DNA from 2 places in the Mycobacterium sp. PTI7 genome. Region 1 is predicted to be linked to the other one. Evidence: riboswitches for the same ligand, from Rfam matches in the RefSeq annotation. Region 1 holds a riboswitch; the other holds the start of a gene.

What was found. Region 1 has a riboswitch for S-adenosylmethionine ahead of AC1MEY_RS01315 (bifunctional o-acetylhomoserine/o-acetylserine sulfhydrylase). Riboswitches for the same ligand answer to the same signal wherever they lie in the genome.
Positions count from the first base shown of each region.
Region 2: another riboswitch for S-adenosylmethionine. It lies ahead of AC1MEY_RS28460 (hypothetical protein); the one in region 1 lies ahead of AC1MEY_RS01315 (bifunctional o-acetylhomoserine/o-acetylserine sulfhydrylase).

Region 1 is NZ_CM155252.1:270,026-273,313, reverse strand. Features, by position in the region: gene AC1MEY_RS01320 (NADP-dependent isocitrate dehydrogenase) at 1-1,506, opposite strand, end outside; SAM riboswitch class IV at 1,708-1,840, shown strand; gene AC1MEY_RS01315 (bifunctional o-acetylhomoserine/o-acetylserine sulfhydrylase) at 1,968-3,288, shown strand, end outside.
Region 2 is NZ_CM155252.1:5,919,116-5,922,403, forward strand. Features, by position in the region: gene AC1MEY_RS28455 (ATP-binding domain-containing protein) at 1-1,343, shown strand, start outside; SAM riboswitch class IV at 1,400-1,511, shown strand; gene AC1MEY_RS28460 (hypothetical protein) at 1,543-1,986, shown strand; gene AC1MEY_RS28465 (hypothetical protein) at 2,071-3,252, shown strand.

The sequences.
Region 1 (3,288 bases):
GCGGATCTCGTTCTCGTGCGGCCGCTCCGAGTCGAGCCAGAACACCACCGGCATGCCGGAGTCGCGGGCACGGTTCACGGCGAGCTTGACCCAGTCGCGGATCGGCGCGTCCTTGACGATCGGCATGCGCCAGATGTCGCCGGTCTCGACGTTCTGCGTGAGCAGCACCTCGCCGGTGTCGTTGTCGACGATGTTCGCGACGCCGTCCTGAGGAATCTCGAACGTCTTGTCGTGGCTGCCGTACTCCTCGGCCTTCTGCGCCATCAGGCCGACGTTCGGGACGGTGCCCATGGTCGTCGGGTCGAACTGCCCGTTGGTCTTGCAGAAGTTGATGATCTCCTGGTAGATCCGCGAGAACGTCGACTCGGGGTTGACGGCCTTGGTGTCCTTGGTGCGGCCGTCGGCGCCGTACATCTTGCCGCCGAGACGGATCATCGCGGGCATCGAGGCGTCGACGATCACGTCGCTGGGCGAGTGGAAGTTCGAGATGCCCTTGGCCGAGTCGACCATCGCCAGCTCGGGACGGTGCTCGTGGCACGCGTGCAGATCGCGGACGATCTCCTCGTGTTGCGACGCGGGCAGCGACTCGATCTTGTCGTACAGATCGGACAGCCCGTTGTTGACGTTGACGCCCAGCTCGTCGAACAGCTTCTGGTGCTTGGCGAACGCGTCCTTGTAGAAGACCTTCACCGCATGGCCGAAGACGATGGGGTGGCTGACCTTCATCATCGTCGCCTTGACGTGCAGCGAGAACATCACGCCCGTCTCGTAGGCGTCCTGCATCTGCTCTTCGTAGAAGTCGCAGAGGGCCTTCTTGCTCATGAACATGCTGTCGATGACGTCGCCCTCGTCGAGCTTGACCTCGGGCTTGAGCACGATCGTCTCGCCGCCGGTGGTCACCAGCTCCATCCGCACCGAGTGCGCCTTGTCCAGCGTCATCGACTTCTCGCCGTGGTAGAAGTCGCCGTGCCGCATGGTCGCCACGTGGGTGCGCGACGCCATCGACCACTGGCCCATGCTGTGCGGGTGCCTGCGCGCGTACTCCTTGACCGCCTTGGGGGCGCGGCGGTCCGAGTTGCCCTCGCGCAGAACCGGGTTGACCGCGCTGCCGAGACAGGTCGCGTACCGCGCCTTGATCTCGCGCTCCTCGTCGGTCTTCGGCTCGCCCGGGTAGTCGGGCAGTGCGTAGCCCTTGGCCTTGAGTTCCTTGATCGCGGCCAGCAGCTGCGGCACCGAGGCGCTGATGTTCGGCAGCTTGATGATGTTGGTGTCGGGATCCTGCGTCAGCTTGCCCAGCTCGGCCAGGTTGTTCGGCACCCGCTGGTCCTCGGGCAGGTAGTCGCTGAACTCGGCGAGGATGCGCGCGGCCACGGAGATGTCGGAACTCTTGACCTCGATGCCCGCCGCGTCGGCGAACGCACGGATGACCGGTAGGAACGCATACGTCGCGAGTAGCGGCGCCTCGTCGGTCAGCGTGTAGATGATCGTTGGCTGCTCGGCACTCATGTGAGGCATTCTCCCGGCGTCGTGGTCGGATGTTTCTGCGCAGCCCCGCATCGGCTTCGACCCGCGGCCACCTGTATCGCGTCGGTTACGAACCTACGCGTTGAGCGCGTCCGGGGCGACGGCTCCCCCGCGATCGGTGGCGGGCATTCGGGCCAGCAACCCGCTGGCACCCATACGTGGTGGTGAGTTAGGCTTTGTTTCGGTCATGAGTGCCAGCGTCAAGCCCCGGCTCGCTGGCCGGCAACCCTCCAACCGCGGTGGGGTGCCCCGGGTGATTGACCAGGTTGAGTAGCCAACCGAGACGTTTCGGCTGGCCGCGAGGCAAGCGCGGGTCCGCACCACGGGCCCCGAGAGACAGGGACACCCGGAGGCTCATCATGTGTCGTCGTTCGTGAATCCCACGGGCGCGGTACTTGCCGTGCCTCCGGCATCCGACTTCCCCACCCCGTAGGAGCACCACCGTGACCACACCCGAAGAAGACCCGACCGCAAACTGGGCGTTCGAGACCAAGCAGGTCCACGCCGGCCAGACCCCCGACAGCGCGACCCACGCCCGCGCGCTGCCGATCTACCAGACCACGTCGTACACGTTCGACAACGTCGCGCACGCCGCGGCGCTGTTCGGGCTGCAGGAGCCGGGCAACATCTACACCCGCATCGGCAACCCGACCCAGGACGTCGTCGAGCAGCGCATCGCCGCGCTCGAGGGCGGCGTCGCGGCCCTGCTGCTGTCGTCGGGACAGGCCGCCGAGACCTTCGCGATCCTCAACCTGGCCGCCAACGGCGACCACATCGTGTCGAGCCCGCGCCTCTACGGCGGCACGTACAACCTCTTCCACTACACGCTGCCGCGGCTGGGCATCGAGGTGAGCTTCGTGGAGAACCCCGACGACCTCGACTCGTGGCGCGCCGCCGTCCAGCCGAACACGAAGGCGTTCTTCGCCGAGACCATCTCCAACCCGCAGATCGACGTGCTGGACATCCCCGGCGTCTCCGGCGTCGCCCACGAGAACGGCGTGCCGCTGATCGTGGACAACACGATCCCGACGCCGTACCTGATCCGGCCGATCGAACACGGCGCCGACATCGTGGTGCACTCGGCCACCAAGTACCTCGGCGGCCACGGGTCCGCGATCGCGGGCGCGATCGTCGACAGCGGCAACTTCGACTGGACCCAGGGCCGCCACCCAGGTTTCACCACCCCCGATCCGAGCTATCACGGTGTCGTGTTCGCCGAACTGGGCCCGCCCGCCTATGCGCTCAAGGCCCGCGTGCAGCTGCTGCGCGACCTCGGCTCGGCGGCGGCGCCGTTCAACGCGTTCCTGATCGCCCAGGGCCTCGAGACGCTGAGCCTGCGCATGGAGCGGCACGTCGCGAACGCCCAGCGGGTGGCCGAGTTCCTCGAGGGCCGCGACGAGGTGGTGTCGGTCAACTACGCCGGCCTACCCAGCTCGCCCTGGCACGATCTCGGGAAGTCGCTGGCGCCGAAGGGAACCGGCGCCGTTTTGGCGTTCGAACTCACCGGCGGCATCGAGGCGGGCAAGGCGTTCGTCAACGCGCTGAGCCTGCACAGCCACGTGGCCAACATCGGTGACGTGCGCTCGCTGGTGATCCACCCCGCGTCGACGACCCATGCCCAGCTGACCCCCGAGGAGCAGCTCGCGACCGGTGTCACGCCGGGCCTGGTGCGCCTCGCGGTCGGCATCGAGGGCATCGACGACATCCTCGCCGATCTGGAGCAGGGCTTCGCCGCCGCACGCGCGTTCGCCGGCTCCTCGCACA
Region 2 (3,288 bases), 350 kb from region 1:
GGCAGCGGTGGGACCACGTCGTCGTCCTGCCCCACACGGAGCTGCCCGCCGACTTCGACCTGCCCGACTGTCCGCGCTGGAAGGTCATCGACCGCACCGACCTCCCGCACCTCGTCGACCGGCTGCGGGAGATCCTCGTCAGGCAGGAACTCGAGCGGCCACTGCTCGGTCGCGAGGGCATCGATCAGCTCGGGACGGCATTGAGCGGCAGGGGATTACCGCAACGCGACGTCGTCGCCCGTGCGCTGGCCAACAACGACGCCGCCGACGCGCTCACCGAGCACCAGGCCGTCATCCTCGACGCCATCCGGCTGATCAACCGCGTCGAGGTCCGCGGCGGCGCGGGCAGCGGCAAGACGTTCCTCGCCATGGAGCAGGCCCGCCGGCTCGCGCAGCGCGGTCAACGCGTCGCGCTGGTCTGCTACTCCCACGGCCTCGCGTCCTACCTCGAGCGCATCGCCGCCACCTGGCCGCGCAACCAGCAGCCCGGCTACGTCGGCGAGTTCCACGACCTCGGCAAGAAGTGGGGTGCACCCGAGGGGCCCGACGAGGCGCTCCGGAACGACGAGACCGTCAGGTTCTGGGAGCACGACCTCCCGCTGCAGATGGCCGACCTCGCCGAGCAGTTGCCGATCGGCCAGCGGTTCGACTCGATCGTCGTCGACGAGGCGCAGGACTTCGCCGACGCCTGGTGGGACCCGCTGCTCGCCGCGCTCAAGGACCCCGTCGAGGGCGGCATCTACGTCTTCTCCGACGAGGGGCAACGTGTCTTCAATCGCCATGGCTCGCCGCCAGTTCCGTTGGTGCCGTTGATCCTCGACCACAACCTGAGAAATACCCGCCAGATCGCCAACGCCTTCCAACCTCTCGTCGATCACCCGATGCGCTTCCTGGGCGGTGAAGGGCCGGCGGTCACGTTCATCCCGTGCCATCGCGATGAGGCGATGGGCAAGGGCGACGACCAGATCGACGCGCTGCTCGAACAGGGCTGGCGCCCCGAGGACGTCGCACTCCTCACCACCGGCAGCCGCCATCCGGAGCAGACCGAGCGCCAGAAGGACGGGCACAAGGCCTACTGGGACACGTTCTGGGATGACCAGCAGGTGTTCTACGGGCACGTCCTCGGCTTCAAGGGCCTCGAGCGGCGCGCGGTGGTGGTCGTCGTCAACGAGGAGAGCAAGTTCGAACGCTCCCGCGAGCGTCTCTACGTCGGATTGTCGAGGGCGCGTGACCAACTCGTCGTGTGCGGTGATCCTGACTTCATCCGCGAGGTCGGTGGGCCGGACCTGGCGCGTCGGCTGGGGATACCGGGCCGTAGGGGACCTGGAGTCGTCAACGTTTGATGACGCCGCCCGGAGACACACCGCTCTGTCGGCCCGCAGCGCTAACCTGACATCAGCTTCACGAGACACCGTCGCCAAGCTCCGACTTGACGGTGCGCCAACCCCACGCTCGTGGGTGGCTCGGATGACGAAGCGGCCGACGTCGACCGACGGCGGCAAGAGCGCCTCCCCATGAGGAGGCCGGCAGAAGGACCCGACCATGACCGACGACGACCAACGACCGCTCTACTGGGGTCCCGCGGGGCCGCCGAAGGACAGAGAACTGGTCGACTCCTGGACGCCCGGCCGCAGTGACGCCTCGACATGGGGCCCGTATCACTCGGTGCTGTTCCCGCTGCGAAAGACGACTCCCTGGATCCGCTACAAGCGCATGACAACCGGCCTCAACATCGCGAAACGCCTATGGGACGAACGTGAGGCCCGCCGGCGTGCCTACGAATCCGTCCACGGCGACGATCCCGATCACTGGCCCACGCGCCACCCTGCGGTCGTCCTCGAGTCCGTGGAATGGACCGCACATGCGGGTTGCCTCGGGTGCCAGTGGTTGGACCGCGAGGGTGTCTACATGAAGGTCGACGGCTGGCACGCCGAGGCCACGAAAAATGCTGAGCAACATCAAGAGTCGGATGGCAAACTGACGTGAGGGGCCATATGTCAGCCAGCGGATTCGAGTGGCGACACCGCAAACCGATCGGAGATGTCACCGCCCGTAAGTAGCGTCCGCGGCATGAACGATGCACGCAGGCGCCGCAGCGCCAAGCAGGATCGGCGCGACGCGAAACGCGCACGGAAACATCAAACGGTCAGCGATGACGAACTGCTCATCTCGACCATCCGCCAAATCATGGCGGGACCGCCGCCAGCGCTGCTCGCGTTGGCCAGTCTTGTCATCGGTTCGATGGCACCTGACTCGTTGGTGCCTCCGAAGGAGAAGCCGAAGACGCCGCTGTCACTCGACACCTTCATCGCGTCGCTCATCAACTTGAAGTACCGCGAGACGACCGCGATGCTCGCCGTCCTCGCCGAATTGCTCGTCGACGACGACGTGCTGGCCGAGCGCTGCCGTCGGGAAGTGTCGACGCGACGTGACCATCTCCCGAGGTGGATCGTTGGCCTGACTGATGTCGAAGTCGGGCGGGTGATGCGCAGGACGGACGTCCTCGGTGACGCCGACGAGTTGATGGTCGAAGTCCGACTCACCGACGGGACTGAGCTGGCGCTGGTGGCCGTGATCGATCACAATCGGCTGTCGACGGTGCGCGACCTCGAGCTGTTCACGGGCCATTTCGAGCCGCTCGCGGATGACGGCGAGAGCCTCTCTTCCACAGAAACATTCACGGATATGGACCCTGCTGACGCGCGTGCGTGGCTCGAGCATGGACTGAGGCACGAGAGGCTCGCATGGCGGTCGAAGGAGTGGCGCAACGACGCACCCATGATGAAGTGGATGGTCTCGCAGCTTCCCGACGGCGGCACTACCTACCAGAAGCCCGACTGGGATGACGACGCGATCGCAGAGGTGCTCGATGAGTTCTTCGCATCGCCGGCCGGCGCACCCTTCGGAGGAGAAGACTACCGGGACGTGCTGTCGGAGTTGTGCGAGTCTGGCTGTGGAGACCCGTTGCGATGGAGCACGTTTCGCATCATCGACATCATGCGGCTCCCGTTCCACCGCGAACACGTCCCGCTCGAGGTCGCGGTGGACGCCCCGGCTCTCCTACGCGCATTCGTTCCGTTCGCCCACGACCGCAGTGGAGTCCCCCAGGGCCTGACCGACGCTGCGATCAGGACCATCGACGAGATGAGCCGCGATTACAGGCGTCGGCTTCTGGACGACGCGATGGTTTACTACGACGAACACGACGTGGACCCCCTGCCTCGGCGCAGTTACCCGGACCAGGCGTCGTGACTGGTCGGCTGTCGCATCTGCCAACACTGTGCGAGC